3 regions of the Streptomyces sp. SID5464 genome follow, and region 1 is predicted to be linked to each of the others. Evidence: riboswitches for the same ligand, from Rfam matches in the RefSeq annotation. Region 1 holds a riboswitch; each other region holds the start of a gene.
The links. A riboswitch is a leader RNA that binds a small molecule or an ion and turns the genes downstream of it on or off. The one in region 1 is predicted to bind cobalamin.

Region 1 (4,669 bases):
CTCCGCAACCCTTCTCCGGGTAACCCGAGATGGCGCACAGGAGGGCGTTCGTGTCGTAGCGCAACGGCTTGGCCACTGCTGCCAGGGCCTCGGCCGTTGTCGCGTCGGGGGAGACCCGGGCGCAGGCCGTTCGGGCAGGGGGCGGCGTCTCGCCGGGCGGGGCGTCCGTCGGCGTGCCGAAGTCGAGGAGCAGAGCCACTCGCTTCCTGCCGTCCTGCGCGGGCGTCTTGGCGCAGATCGTCGTGAAGTCGGCCTCGCCGCGCGGTCGGGCCGCGTCCCCGGAGTCCTCGCTCACCGCGAAACGGAAGCCCTGGACGTCGCCGTCCGAGGGGCGGGCGGTGGACGGGCCCTGGGTGGCGTAGACCCAGTGGTCGCCGTCGCGGTCCCAGAACGACCAGTACCGGTAGCCGGCGGCCTGGGCCTGGCCCGCTCCCGCGCACAGCAGGAGCGAGGCCAGGAGAAGGAGAACGGCTCGGCGGATCACGGCTGCTGCCTGTTCCTGCGGCCGCTGAAGAGGAAGCCGATGCCGACGCCGGCGACGAGGCAGACACCGACGTACCACCAGACGCCGAAGACGTCCGAGCCCGAGTCGCTCTTCTCCTCCGCCGCTCGGGTCTTCCCGGCGGTCTGCGGGGCCGGGCCGGTCGCGTTCAGCTGCTTCACCAGGTCGGTGCCGCCGAAGTCGCGCGGGTTGGTGCCCGTCGCGTGGGCGGCGAAGATGAGCTGGGCGTAGGCGGCGGGGCCGTTCTGGGCGGCCCACGGGGCGGAGTTCTTCTCCAGCCAGCGCAGGGGCTTCTCCGCCTGCCCGGTGTCGCCGTGCGCGGCGAGCGCGACGACCGCGTCGGCGGTGTTGCCGTGGTCGGGCTGGGGGTCCGAGCCCGCGAGGGCCGAAGTGAGGTGGCCGTCCTCGGCGAGCGTCCTGGTGAGGTAGGCGGCTCCGTTGGCCGCGGCCTGCTCAGGCGTCTTCTCGTCCGCGCAGGTCTCGCCCTTCGCCGCCCCGGTCGCCTCCGTCTTCTCGGCGGGCTTCACCACCATGCCCTTGCCCAAGGCGCCCAGCACGCCCGCCGCCGTGGCGTCCGCGTTGGCGGCGAGCTCGCCCTTCTTGTCCGGCTGGAACGCGAAGGCGCCCGCGTCGTCGCCGTCACAGGCGAGGGCGAGCGTCAGCAGCGCGTCGTAGGGCGACTTGCCGCCCTTCTCGACCTGTTCCGGCTTCTCGCCGGCGGCGGTCAGCGCGCCGATGACGACGGACGTGGAGTTGGTGTCGCTGGCGCCGCCGGGCGTGTAGCCCCAGCCGCCGTCCTTGTTCTGGACGGACTTCAGCCAGGCGACGGCCTTGCCGGTGACGGCGTCGTGCCCGCCGAGGGCGGTGAGCGCCTGTACGGCGGCGGCCGTCTGGTTCGTGTCGACCATGGTCTTGGCGTCGCACGCGGTGGTCGGGTCGGCGCGGTACGGGGCGAAGGAACCGTCCGCGCACTGCTGGCGCACCAGCCACTGCACGGACTTCGCCGCGGGCTTCACGCCCACCGTGTGCTGCGCGAGGAGGGCGAGCGACTGGCGCCAGACGCCGTCGTACCGGGGGTCCTTGTCGCCGTACAGGGCGGAGGGGAAGGCCTGGGACGGGGAAGGGGACGGGGCGGCGGCGGCCGGCGGGGCGGCGCAGATCACGGCGACGGCGGCGAGGACCGCGGCGCTGCGGCGGACGTTCATGATCGGCGGGTGCCTCTCCCTGCGGGGGAGCCGGGCAGCACGGGGCACCCCCGGCGGCTCGGCTCCGTATACCTCGACGGTGCCGTGCACCGGCGGGCTGCCGGGCACGTGAGCCGGTCACGAACCGTACGGGGCGATCCGGCTCACCGCCTCGACGGCAGTTCACGGTTGCGGGTCAGCGCCGGAATTGCACCGGCTTTCCCCCGTACGGGTGTGATGACGACCCGCTTACTGTACCCGCACGTCCAGAACGGGCTGAGGGGTGCCGGGGGCCGGAGTACCTTCGGCGCATGCCGCCGACACCACCGGGACGACTGCTCGGCTCGGGCCGCCGCGCCGACGTGTACGAGATCGACGGGGCGTGGGTGCTGCGGCGTGAACGGGAGGGCGGGGGAGACGCGGCGGGCGAGGGCGCGGTGATGGAGCACGTGCGCGCCCACGGCTACCCGGTGCCCCGGGTCCGTCCGACCGGCTCGCGCACGGACCTGGTGCTGGAACGGCTCTCCGGCCCGACCATGCTCCAGGCCTGCCTGGCGGGCACGCTGGACCTGACGGAGGCGGGCTCGCTCCTCGCCCGGCTGCTGCGCAACCTCCACACCATCCCCGCCCTGCGCTCCACCGGCCCGGCCGTCCGCGTCCTGCACCTGGACCTGCACCCGGAGAACGTGATCCTGACCCCCGACGGTCCCCGCGTCATCGACTGGTCGAACACGGAGGAGGGCGACCCGGCCCTGGACTGGGCGGCGTCCGCCGTCATCCTCGCCCAGGCCGCCGTCGCCGGTGACCACCTCTCCAGCCCGGCCCGCACCATGCTGACCGCCCTCCTCGCCGGCCCGTCCCCCCTCACCCGGCCCGCCCTCACCGAGGCCCTGCGCCGGCGGTCCGCCAACCCGACCATGAGCCGGGCCGAAGTCGAACTACTCGGAAAGGCCGAGGAGTTGATGCTGTCTCAGGGGGGAACGCGTCGGCGAACAAGCTAACGTGGGCCTCCACGACCACACGCAGGAGCGTCCATGAGTGATCAGGTGGGGAACTCCGGGCAGGAGCCGCTTCCCAAGATCGACACCTCCGTGCCGCACTCGGCCCGGATCTGGAACTACTGGCTGGGCGGAAAGGACAACTACGAAGTCGACCGTGTGGCCGGTGACGCGTTCCGCGAGATCTTCCCGGGTATCGAGACCGGAGCCCGCGCCGCCCGCTACTTCCTCGCCCGAGCCGTCCGCCATCTCGCCGCCGAGGAGGGCATCCGCCAGTTCCTGGACATCGGCACCGGGCTGCCCAACGTGGACAACACCCACCAGATCGCCCAGGGGGTGGCCCCGGACAGCCGGATCGTCTACGTCGACAACGACCCGCTGGTGCTGGCCCACGCCCGCGCGCTGCTCACCAGCACCCCGGAGGGCGTCACCAACTACGTCGACGCCGACCTGCGCGAGCCGAGCACGATCATCCGGGAAGCCGGCAAGACGCTGGACTTCGACCAGCCCGTCGCCCTCATGCTGATGGGCATCCTGGGCCACATCGAGGACCACGACGAGGCATGCGCGATCGTGCGGCAGCTGGTGGACGCCCTGCCCTCCGGCAGCTACCTCGTCCAGTACGACAGCACCGACACCAGCGATGACTACGTCCGGGCCATCCAGCAGTACAACGACGGCGGTTCGATCCCGTACATCCTGCGCAGCCCCGAGCAGATCGCCCGCTACTTCGACGGTCTGGAACTGCTCGAACCGGGCGTGACGTCCTGCTCGCGCTGGCGCCCCGACGCCGCGGCCCTGGATCTCCCCGCGGAGGTGCACCAGTACGGCGGTGTCGCCCTGAAGCGCTGATCAGGTCTCCTGGAGGACGCGGTGGAGAATGGTCGGAGTCTCGTCCGGTGACTCGGCTTCGACCACCAGCCGGTTCATCGCGTCCCAGTAGCACTCGATCTCGGCGGGCCGGTCGGGATAGAGCGCGGTGGTGAGCTGTTCGAGGTAGACCACGTCCGGCAACTCACCACCGGGCAGGCGCAGAATCGTGACCGGGCCGCCCTCCGCGGCGTGGCCGCCGACGCGGAACGGCAGGATCTGCACCGTGACCTGAGGAAGCCGGCAGATGTCGATGAGATGCCTGAGCTGTGCGCGCATGACGGCGGCGCCGCCCACCGGGCGCCGCAGCGCCGCCTCGTCGATCACGGCCCACAGCCGGGTCGCCGGCTGCCGGTGCAGGATCCGCTGGCGGGTCATCCGCAGCGCGACCCGGCGGTCCATCTCCTGCGCACCGGCGTCCGGGTGGGCGAGCCGGATGGAGGCCCGCGCGTAGTCGGCGGTCTGGAGCAGCCCGGGAACGCGCTGGACCTGGAAGCAGCGGATGACGCTCGCCGCCTGTTCGGCGCCGAGGTACATCTGCATCCAGGCGGGCACCACGTCGCTGTAATACTGCCACCAGGCCGGGGTGTTGGCCTGCTCGGCCAGCGCCAGCAGGGTCGCGCGCTCGGCCTCGTCCGTGACGCCGTAGAGCGTGAGCAGATCGGCGACGTCCCGCAGCTTGAACCCGTGCCGACCCGCCTCCATCCGGCTGATCTTGGACGAGGAGGCCCGGATGACATGCCCCGCGTCCGCCCGGCCGATGCCCCGCTCCTCGCGCAGTCGCCTGAGCCGGGCACCCAGCACCAGCCGCGGCACCATGGGCCCGGCCGACCTGCTGTCCAGGGCTCCGCTGCCGGATGTCGTACGAGCGGCCTCTTCGGTGCCCATGGGCGTGTCTCCTTGCGGTGGAACGCAACTCCGCAGGCCTGCGAGCGCCGCGGCACATTCATCCTAGGGGCCCTGCCCGGACGCCATCCGGCTTACGCCGAAGGCGAGTTGGCCCGCGGGGTGGCTCCGCCGAAGGGAAGGTGCAGCGTCCGGGAGGCGAGCAGCCAGGTGCCGTCGGCCCTGTGGAACGTGTCCTCGTAGTGCCCGACCTGGACCGGCGGCCCGGC
Region 2 (4,669 bases), on a different contig from region 1:
CCGCCGCGGATCCGGCCGTGGCCGCCGACGGAGCGGGCAGCCGACTGCGTTCCCAGCACCCCGGCCCGGCCTGCAGCGGATCGACCGTGCTGCGCGCCATCACCGAGCGCCCGGTCGCGGCAGCAGCTCCCCCTTGCCGTCGCCGTGCGGAACACCGCGCTCCGGCCGGCCCCCTCACGCGCGACCGTCCGCACCATCCTGCGGCATGCCGACGGGACACCGCCGGTCCTGCGCTGACGGCAGCGACGGAGAGGGCGCCCCTCAGCCTCCGGGCGTGCCCGGCCGTCCGGTCGCGAGGGCGGCGAGTTCCGTAGGAGTACGCGGCCCCGGCTCCGTGCCGGTCAGCAGCCCCTGCGCGCGGAGGAGTTCCGCCGCGGCGGCTCCCCACGGCAGTCGCAGGCCCGCCTCCCGGAGGAGGTCGGTGCGGGCCAGGGCCGTGGGGGCGGGCCCGGTGCGGACCCCGGACGGGGTGAGGAGCGCCGCGTCGTCGGCCCAGCGCAGGGCGAGGTCGACGTCGTGGGTGGCCATCACCACCGTGGTGCCGGCCTCACGGAGTCCGTCGAGCGTGGTGAGGAGCCGTTCCTGGCCGTCGGGGTCGAGTCCGGCCGTCGGCTCGTCGAGGATGAGGACACGGGGCCGCATGGCGATCGCGCCCGCGATGGCCGTGCGCTTGCGCTGCCCGTAGGAGAGCAGATGGGTGGGCCGGTCGGCGAGGGCGGTGATGTCCAGGGCGGCGAGCGCCTCCGCCACCCGCGCCCGCACCTCCGTGTCGTCCAGACCGAGGTTCAGCGGCCCGAACGACACGTCCTGCTCGACGGACGCCGCGAAGAGCTGGTCGTCCGGGTCCTGCACCACCAGCTGGACGGTCGTCCGCAACCGGGTGAGGCCCTTGCGGTCGTACGTCACCGGCTGCCCGTCGACCGTCAACCGGCCCTCGTGGGGCCGCAGTCCGCCGCTGAGGAGCCGCATCAGCGTGGTCTTGCCGCTGCCGTTGCGGCCGAGCAGCGCGAGCGCGCGCCCCTCGCGGATCTCGAAGTCGAGGCCGCTGAGCACGGCCGGGCCGTCCTCGTAGGCGAAGGACGCGCCCCGCAGGGCGACGAGGGCGGGCTCGCTCATGTCAGCGGCCTTTCCAGTACGAAGGTGAGGACGGCCAGCGCCGCGAGGAGTACGCAACTGGCCGTCGTGAAGCGGACGGAGACACGGGCCTCGGGCACCAGGACGCGCAGGGTGCCGTCGTAACCGCGCCCGGCGAGACCGGCCTGGAGGCGGACCGCCCGGTCGAAGGCCCGGACGAACGCGGTGGCGCCGAGACCGCCCAGGGAACGCCAGGCGGCGGCCCGCGTGGTGTGCCCGAGCCGGGCGGCCTGCGCGTCACGGACCCGGCGCACGGAGTCCAGCAGCAGGAAGCTCATCCGGTACGTCACGAGCGCGACGTCGACGACCGGCGCCGGCACCCCGGCCCGGACCAGCCGCGGCAACAGGTCGGACATGGGCGTGGTGAACGCGAACAGCAGCACCCCCAGGGAGGCCGCCGAGGTGCGCAGCAGCAACTCCCCGGCCCGGACCGGCCCGTCACCGGCCAGGGAGACGAAGCCGCCCGGCCCGCCGACCCGCACGAGCAGCGTCAGTGCGCCGGTCACGCAGAAACCGAGCGGCACCCGGTAGGCCCGCCACAGCCGGCCCCCGGGGACGCCCGCCGGACCCAGCAGCACCACCAGGGCGGTCAGCAGCACCAGGGCCGCGCCCGGCCAGGGCGGCAGCGAGATCGCCAGCAGGGTCAGACCCAGCCCGAGCACGGCCTTGTCCACGGGATGGCGGCGGCGCCAGCGACTGCTGTGCGCCGCCGCGTCGATCGGCAGCACCCGGCTCAGGCCCCTTCGGCCGTGGACTCCTCGGCGGTGCCGGCCGCCGGGTTCTCCGAGTCCCGCTCGCGCGCCCGCTGCTCACCCTGCCGCCTGCCCCGGCGCAGGCCGAAGTAGTAGGCGAGGACACCGGCGCCGAGGGCCGCCTGGAGGGAGAACAGCGCCGACTCGATCTCACCGGACGGCGGTTCGTACAGGGGGGAGAACCAGGGCTTGTAGTCCGGCTCGATCTCGGTGATCGCCGTCTCCGCCTCACCGTCGGAGCCCGTGAACGGCTGCTCCTTGTGGTCGCCGAGGCCGAGCGCGAGCGGCAGCACGGCCAGCGCGGCCACGGCGAGCAGCAGCAGAAGGTTGATCTTCGTGTTCCTGCTCATCGGGCCACCGCCTCGGTCTCGCTGCGCGACTCCTCCTTGTCGAGGAGCACACCCAGCCGGGTCAGTTCGCCCTTGCTGGACTGCGCCAGCAGCCGCATCACGAGCACCGTCAGCAGCCCCTCGCTCACCGCGAGCGGGATCTGGGTGACGGCGAAGATGGAGCCGAACTTGCCGAGCGCGCCCAGGAACCCGCTGCCCGGGTCGGGGAACGCGAGCGCCAGCTGCACGCTGGTGACGCAGTACGTGGACAGGTCGGCGACGAACGCGGCGAAGAACACGGCGACCATCAGCGGCACGTCGTAGCGGCGCAGCAGCCGGTACACCGCGTAGCCCGCCCAGGGCCCGACGATCGCCATGGAGAAGACGTTGGCGCCGAGCGTCGTCAGACCGCCGTGCGCGAGCAGCAGCGCCTGGAAGAGCAGGGTGATGGTGCCCAGCACCGCCATGGCGGGCGGCCGGAACAGGATGGCGCCCAGGCCCGTGCCGGTGGGGTGGGAGCAGCTGCCGGTGACGGACGGCAGTTTCAGGGCGGACAGGACGAACGTGAAGGCGCCGGAGGCGCCGAGGAGCAGGGTGCTCTCGGGGTGCTCGCGCACCTCACGGGTGAGCGACCGGACTCCGTGGAGGACGAACGGCGCAGACGCGACGCCCCAGGCGACCGCGTGCGCCGGAGGCAGGAAACCCTCGGCAATGTGCATGGCTCAGCAGACCCTCTCCAGCACCTCGTGGATGGTTGACGCGCCTTGGCCGGTCTCCTGGCTCACGGGTCCCACCGCCCGTACTCCGCCTTCCCGGGTCCATGAGGACCCAGTGGCTGCCCGCTAGGGCCGGAGCCGGACTTCCCGATCACAGTGGCGAGGGCCGCACCGGCATCACACCGGATTTCCCGTTCACCAAGGCGTGGTGACAGTAATGCCGAGATAAGGGCCATGACAAGCCAGCCGAGGGGGCGCGCACGGGGGCGCGTGAGGGGGCGACCGCTCGCACACCGGCGCAGTACGGCTCAGTCGTCACCCTCGTCGTCCTCGTCCTCCCCGTTCCCCCAGGACCCGGGAGGCTGTTCCTGCTTGGGCTTGTCCGCCTTCTCCGGCGAACTGTCGCTCGTCTCCTGCGCCGGGCCCGTGGGGCCGGGCGTCGTTGCGTCGGGGGCCGGGGAACCGGGTGCCGTGGTGGAGGGGGTGACATCGGCCACTGTGCCGGCGGTCGGCGTGGTGGCGGCCGCCGGGGCGGAGGCCAGAGGGTCGGCGGAGCCGGCGGTCGGCGAGGCGGCCGGGCTGCTCGCGGACGGGGACGCGTCGGGTTCGGTGCCCTCCGTCGCGGTGTTGTCGGGCGAGAACCACAGCACGCCGGCGAGCATCGCGGCGAGGAAGACGGCCGCCGCGGCCACCACCGCGGCCGTTCTCCGGTGGTCGCCGAAACCGCTGCGGGGCGCGGCGCGACGTGCACGCCCGCCCGGGGCGGTGCGAGACCCCGTGGGCAGCCCGTAAGTGGTCGGGGAGCCGGATCCGGCTGCCGCATATGGCCCCGGCCCGGCGGACGGCATCGGGGACGCCGCCTCCGGCAGCGGCTCGGGCAGCCCCCGCCAGGCGCCGCCGGCGAACCACTCGGCGGCCTGCTGCGCCGTGGGCCGGTCCTCGGGCTGCTTGGCGAGCAGGGCGAGGAGGTAGCTCTCGAAGGCCGGCGGCAGACCGGCGACACCGAGCTCGCGGGGCGGCACGGGGGCGTTGTCGAGATGCTGGTGGAGGAGCGCGACGGCGGTGTCGGCCTGGAACGGCGGGCGGCCGCTGAGGAGCTGGTAGAGCACGCACCCCAGGGAGTACATGTCGGAGGCGGGGCCCGCGGGCCGGCCCAGGGCCCGTTCGGGTGCGAGGTAGAGGCCGGTGCCGACGATCTGGCCGGTCGCGGTGAGCGCGGCGCCCGGGTCGTCGAGGAAGCGCGCGATGCCGAAGTCGCCGATCTTCAGCGTGCCGCCCGCGTCCAGCAGGAGGTTGGCGGGCTTGATGTCGCGGTGCACGATGCCCTGCTGGTGCGCGGCGGCGAGTCCCGCGGCGGCCTGCGCGGCGAGTTGTGCCACCCGCTCGGCGGGGAGCGCGCCGGAGACGGACAGCACCCCGGCGAGGCTGTCGCCCTCGACCAGCTCCATCACCAGGTACAGCCGGTTGTCGTACTCGCCGAAGTCCAGGACCCCCACCAGATTGGGGTGGTTCAGACGCCCGGCCGTCTGGGCCTCCAGACGGAACCGGGAGGCCGCCGTGGCGTCGGTGTCCTGGGGCAGCAGCAATTTGACGGCCACCGCTCTGGCGAGCGTCTCGTCGTACGCACGCCAGACCTCTCCCATTCCGCCGCGCCCGATCTCAACGTCCAGCCGGTAGCGGCCCGCTAGCAGCACTCGTCCTCGTCCTATGCTCGTGGGAAGGTCCTCGCCGCAGGCCG
Region 3 (4,669 bases), on a different contig from region 1:
CCAGCGGGACCGGCGCCCACGACAACGACTGGGAAGCGTTGCGGGGCGCCGGAGTCCGGAGGAGGAAAGGCGTGGGTCATGCGCTCATTATGGAGGCGCCGGCCGCGCGGGGGCGGTGTCAGTGGGCGGGCGCCTCGGTGACGGCCACCTCCCCGATGCTCCGCTCGATCTCCGCCGGCCGGGACGCCGACGCCCGGGCCCAGTAGTAGATCGCCAGGGAGAACACCGCGATGACCAGGATGTCCCACCACAGTCCGATGTGTCCCTGACCGCCGAAGCCGCCCTGCCAGGAGATGACGCCCATGCCCAGCAGGTAGACCGGCAGCCACTGGGCGGCCCTCCAGTCGAGCCGGGGTGCGTCGGGCAGGCCCTTGCGGGTGGCGTACCAGGCGTATCCGCCCAGCAGGACGTAGCCGAGGACGATGGCCACGCCGAGCCGCCACAGGGTGTCCCAGGTCGACCAGTAGATGATGAGGTTGGCCACGACGAACGACAGCGGGGAGATGACGTTCCCGCCGGGCAGGCGGTAGGGCCGTTCGCGGTGCGGCAGCCGGTCCGCGAAGACGCCGTACGCCAGCGGGGCGCCCGCGTACATCAGCACGCTCGCCGAGGTGATGAAGCCGACGAGCTGCTGCCAGCTCGGGAACGGCAGGAAGCAGACCACGCCGGTCACGAAGGAGACGATGAGCCCGAACCACGGCACGCCGCGCGCGTCGGTGCGCGTGAAGATCTTCGGCGCGTAGCCGTTGCGGGCCAGGCCGTAGGAGACGCGGGAGGTGGCGGTGGTGTAGATCAGGCCGGTGCCGCCCGGAGAGACGACCGCGTCCAGATACAGCACCACGCTCAGCCAGCCGAGCCCCAGCAGCGTGGCCAGTCCCGCCCAAGGGCCGCTGATGCCGGGGTAGTCGAGCTTGGTCCAGCCGTGCGCGAAGGAGGCCAGCGGCAGGGCGGCGATGAAGACGACCTGGAGCAGGACGTAGATCGCGGCTCCGATGGCGACCGAGCCGAGCGTCGCACGGGGCAGGTCACGCGCCGGGTCGCGGCTCTCGCCCGCAAGCTGGATCGCCTGCTCGAAGCCCAGCAGGGCGAAGATGATGCCGCTGGAACTGACGGCGCTCAGCACGCCGTGGGCGCCGAACGGGGCGAAGCCGTGCTCGGTGAAGTTGCCCGGGTGGAAGTTGCCGGCCGCGATGATGAAGATCGCGGCGAGCGGCACGGCCACCTTCCACCAGGTGGCGGCGCTGTTGGTGTGCGCCAGGAGCCGCACGCCGAGGAAGTTGATGACGACGAACACGGCCATGAGGACCACGGCGACGACGAACCCGCCGGCCGTCAGCGTCCCGTCCTTCGGGTGCTGGAAGCCCTGCGCCCAGTGCCAGTGCCCGGCGTAGCCGATCATGGCCTCGACCTCGATCGGTGCCACGGTCGCCGCCTGGAGCCAGGAGAACCAGCCGAAGGACATGCCGGCCAGTCCGCCGAAGGCGTAGTGCGGATACCGTGCCGTGCCGCCCGCGACCGGGAACATGCCGCCCAGTTCCGCGTGCACCAGGGCGAGCAGCACGATCGCGACCGCGCCGATCAGCCACGAAAGGATCGCCGCGGGGCCGGCCGCCACGACCGCCTTCTCGGCGCCGTACAACCAGCCGGAGCCGATGATGGAACCGACCGACGCCCACATGAGCCCGATCAGTCCGACGTCCCGGCGCAGTCCGCCCGGACCCCCCTTTACCCCCGCTGCTGCCTGGTCGACGCTCACCATGAATCAAGGGGCCTCTCATGAAGAACTCGGTGAGTTCTGCGAGCAAGAGGCCTCAGGCTAGGAATCGGTCAGCCGACGGCAGAAGGCGAGTTGTACAGCCTTGACCCGGCGCGGGCATTTCCTGGAAAGCGCTTCAGGGATTCTGTACGCGGTGATGAGGGAGTCGTGGGATCTCGATCGCCGGGCAGCGGTCCATCACCATCTCCACGCCCGCGGCGCGGGTCCGGTCGTACGCCGCCTCGTCGATGACGCCGAGCTGGAACCACACGGCCTTCGCGCCCTTTGCGACCGCCTCGTCGGCGACCGCTCCGGCGAGATCGCTGTTCACGAACACGTCCACGACGTCCACGTCGAAGGGGATGTCCGCGAGGCAGGCGTACCCCTTCTCGCCGTGTACCGTCTCCGCCTTGGGATGCACCGGCACGACGCGCTTGCCGTAGCGCTGCAGCACCTCGGCGACGCCGTACGCCGCGCGCCGCCGGTTCGACGACAGGCCGACCACGGCCCAGGTGTCGCCGAGTTCGGTGAGGATCTTGCGGACCGTTGCCTCGTCGCCGTACACCGTCGGCCTCCTCCCGTGGGTGAGCTCTCGTCCGGACAACGACGCAAGGCGGGCGGTGATTCCCCCGCGCCCTCCGTGATAGCTTGCCGAGGCCAGTCGAACCCATGTACGTGGGTCAGGGAATCCGGTGCGAATCCGGAACTGACGCGCAGCGGTGAGGGGGACGGGCGGGGCCTCGGCCACTGGACGGCGTGTGTGACGTCCGGGAAGGCGCCCCGCACCGGACGAACCCGAGTCCGAAGACCTGCTGGCGGCCCCCGCGGCCGTTCGCGGCGGGGGAGCACCGTACGACCGGGCTCCGCGATCGAGCCCTCGACGCCTGAGGACTGGTTTCCGTGCCCCTCGCCCGACCTGCCCGTGCCGCCGTCCTGCTCGCGGCCGGCTCCCTGCTCCTGACCGGCTGCGGCGACTCGCGGGCCACCACGGCGAAAGCCGCAGTCACGCTCGACAACTGCGGCCGCGAGGTGCGCGTGGAGGCCCCGCCGAAGCACGCCGTCTCCCTCAACCAGGGCACCACCGAGATCCTGCTCTCCCTCGGCCTCGCCGACCGTCTCGCGGGCACCGCCACCTGGACCGACCCCGTGATGAAGGGGCTGGAGAAGGCCAATGCGAAGGTGCCGCGCATCGCCGACGACAACCCGTCCTTCGAACGGGTCCTGGCCGCCGACCCCGACTTCGTCGCGGCCTCCTTCGTCTCCACCCTCGGCGAGGGCGGGGTCGCCACCCGCGAGCAGTTCGAGAAGCTCGGCGTCCCCACGTACGTCTCCCCGTCCGACTGCGCCGGCAAGGACAACTCCGGTGACGGTGACGGTGCGCGCGACAAGGCGCTGGGCATCGACACCATCTACGGCGAAGTACGCGACCTGGCGACCGTGTTCGGGGTGCCGGAACGGGGCGACAAGCTCGTGGCCTCCCTGCAGCGGCGCATGGCGAAGGCCACGCGGGGCATCCACGCCTCCGACGTCACCCTCCTGTACTGGTTCGCCAACTCCGAGTCCCCCTACATGGCGGGCTGTTGCGGCGCGCCCGGCATCATCACCCGGGCCCTCGGCGCGAAGAACGTCTTCGACGACACGCACGAGGAGTGGCCGCAGATCAACTGGGAGACGGTCGCCGACCGCGACCCCGACGTCCTCGTCATCGGCGACCTCACCCGCAGGTCGCAGACCGCCGAGTCGGCCGCGAAGAAGATCGCCTTCCTGGAGTCCAACCCGGTGACCAGGAACATGGACGCGGTCAGGCACAAGCGGTACGTGCTGCTCAGCGGGCAGGCCATGAACCCCACCATCCGCACGGTCGAGGGCGTGGAACAGGTCGCCGCCGGACTGCGCGAGTTCGGGCTCGTGAAGTGACCGTCCGCGGGCTCGCGCTCGGCACCGGAGGGGCCCTCCTGCTGGCCGCCTCCCTGGCCCTGGCGATCACCGTCGGCCCCGCCGACATCAGGATCGCGGACGTCTGGTCCGTCGTCGCCGCCCACCTCGGCCTCGGCAGTTCGGACCTGACGCCGATCCGCGACGGTATCGTCTGGCAGCTGCGGCTGCCGCGCACGCTGCTCGCGGCCGTGTGCGGGGCCGGACTCGCCGTGTGCGGGGCGGTGATGCAGTCGCTGCTGCGCAACCCGCTCGCCGACCCGTTCGTGCTCGGGGTGTCCTCCGGCGCCTCCACCGGCGCGGTCGTGGTCGTCGTCCTGGGTGTCGGCGGCGGTACGGTCTCGGTCTCCGCGGGCGCGTTCCTCGGCGCCCTGGTGTCCTTCGCGCTGGTGCTGCTGCTCAGCCACACCCTCGGCGGCACCACCGACCGGGTCGTCCTCGCGGGCGTCGCCGCCATGCAGCTCTTCTCCGCGCTCACCTCCTTCGTCGTGATGACCGCCGCGGACGCCGAGACGACCCGGGGCGTGCTGTTCTGGCTCCTCGGCTCGCTCGGGGGTGCGGGCTGGACCGACGTGTGGCTGTGCCTGGCCGTCCTGGCCGTGACGCTGGTGGTGTGCCTGTCGTACGCCCGTACTCTCGACGCCTTCGCCTTCGGGCAGGACGCGGCGGCCGCGCTCGGGGTGTCCGTGGCCCGTACCCGACTGGTGCTGCTGTGCGTCACGGCCCTGCTCACGGCCGCGCTGGTCAGTTCGGCCGGGGCGATCGGCTTCGTCGGGCTGGTCCTGCCGCACGCCGCGCGGGCCCTGGCCGGTCCCGGGCACGCCCGGCTGCTGCCGGTCACCGCGCTCGCCGGAGCGGTGTTCCTGGTATGGGTGGACACCCTCGCCCGTACGGTGCTGGATCCCCAGGAGGTGCCGGTGGGAGTCGTGACGTCGCTGATCGGGGTGCCGGCGTTCGTGGTGGTGCTGTACCGGACGC

Region 2: linked by a shared signal. The riboswitch ahead of GTY47_RS34650 (energy-coupling factor ABC transporter permease) and the one ahead of GTY47_RS19085 (prenyltransferase/squalene oxidase repeat-containing protein) in region 1 are both predicted to bind cobalamin.
Region 3: linked by a shared signal. The riboswitch ahead of GTY47_RS37075 (ABC transporter substrate-binding protein) and the one ahead of GTY47_RS19085 (prenyltransferase/squalene oxidase repeat-containing protein) in region 1 are both predicted to bind cobalamin.

Annotation. Positions count from the first base shown of each region.
Region 1 is NZ_WWIQ01000029.1:36,424-41,092, forward strand. Features, by position in the region: gene GTY47_RS19080 (SCO2322 family protein) at 1-484, opposite strand, end outside; gene GTY47_RS19085 (prenyltransferase/squalene oxidase repeat-containing protein) at 481-1,707, opposite strand; cobalamin riboswitch at 1,820-1,951, opposite strand; gene GTY47_RS19090 (phosphotransferase) at 1,998-2,687, shown strand; gene GTY47_RS19095 (SAM-dependent methyltransferase) at 2,721-3,536, shown strand; gene GTY47_RS19100 (helix-turn-helix transcriptional regulator) at 3,537-4,442, opposite strand; gene GTY47_RS19105 (nuclear transport factor 2 family protein) at 4,535-4,669, opposite strand, start outside.
Region 2 is NZ_WWIQ01000072.1:178,248-182,916, reverse strand. Features, by position in the region: gene GTY47_RS34665 (ATP-binding cassette domain-containing protein) at 262-1,116, opposite strand; gene cbiQ (cobalt ECF transporter T component CbiQ) at 1,113-1,862, opposite strand; gene GTY47_RS34655 (energy-coupling factor ABC transporter substrate-binding protein) at 1,868-2,236, opposite strand; gene GTY47_RS34650 (energy-coupling factor ABC transporter permease) at 2,233-2,934, opposite strand; cobalamin riboswitch at 2,964-3,171, opposite strand; gene GTY47_RS34645 (serine/threonine-protein kinase) at 3,240-4,625, opposite strand.
Region 3 is NZ_WWIQ01000075.1:167,086-171,754, reverse strand. Features, by position in the region: gene GTY47_RS37090 (4-hydroxybenzoate 3-monooxygenase) at 1-80, opposite strand, end outside; gene GTY47_RS37085 (APC family permease) at 119-1,759, opposite strand; gene GTY47_RS37080 (CoA-binding protein) at 1,893-2,321, opposite strand; cobalamin riboswitch at 2,398-2,588, shown strand; gene GTY47_RS37075 (ABC transporter substrate-binding protein) at 2,657-3,673, shown strand; gene GTY47_RS37070 (iron chelate uptake ABC transporter family permease subunit) at 3,670-4,669, shown strand, end outside.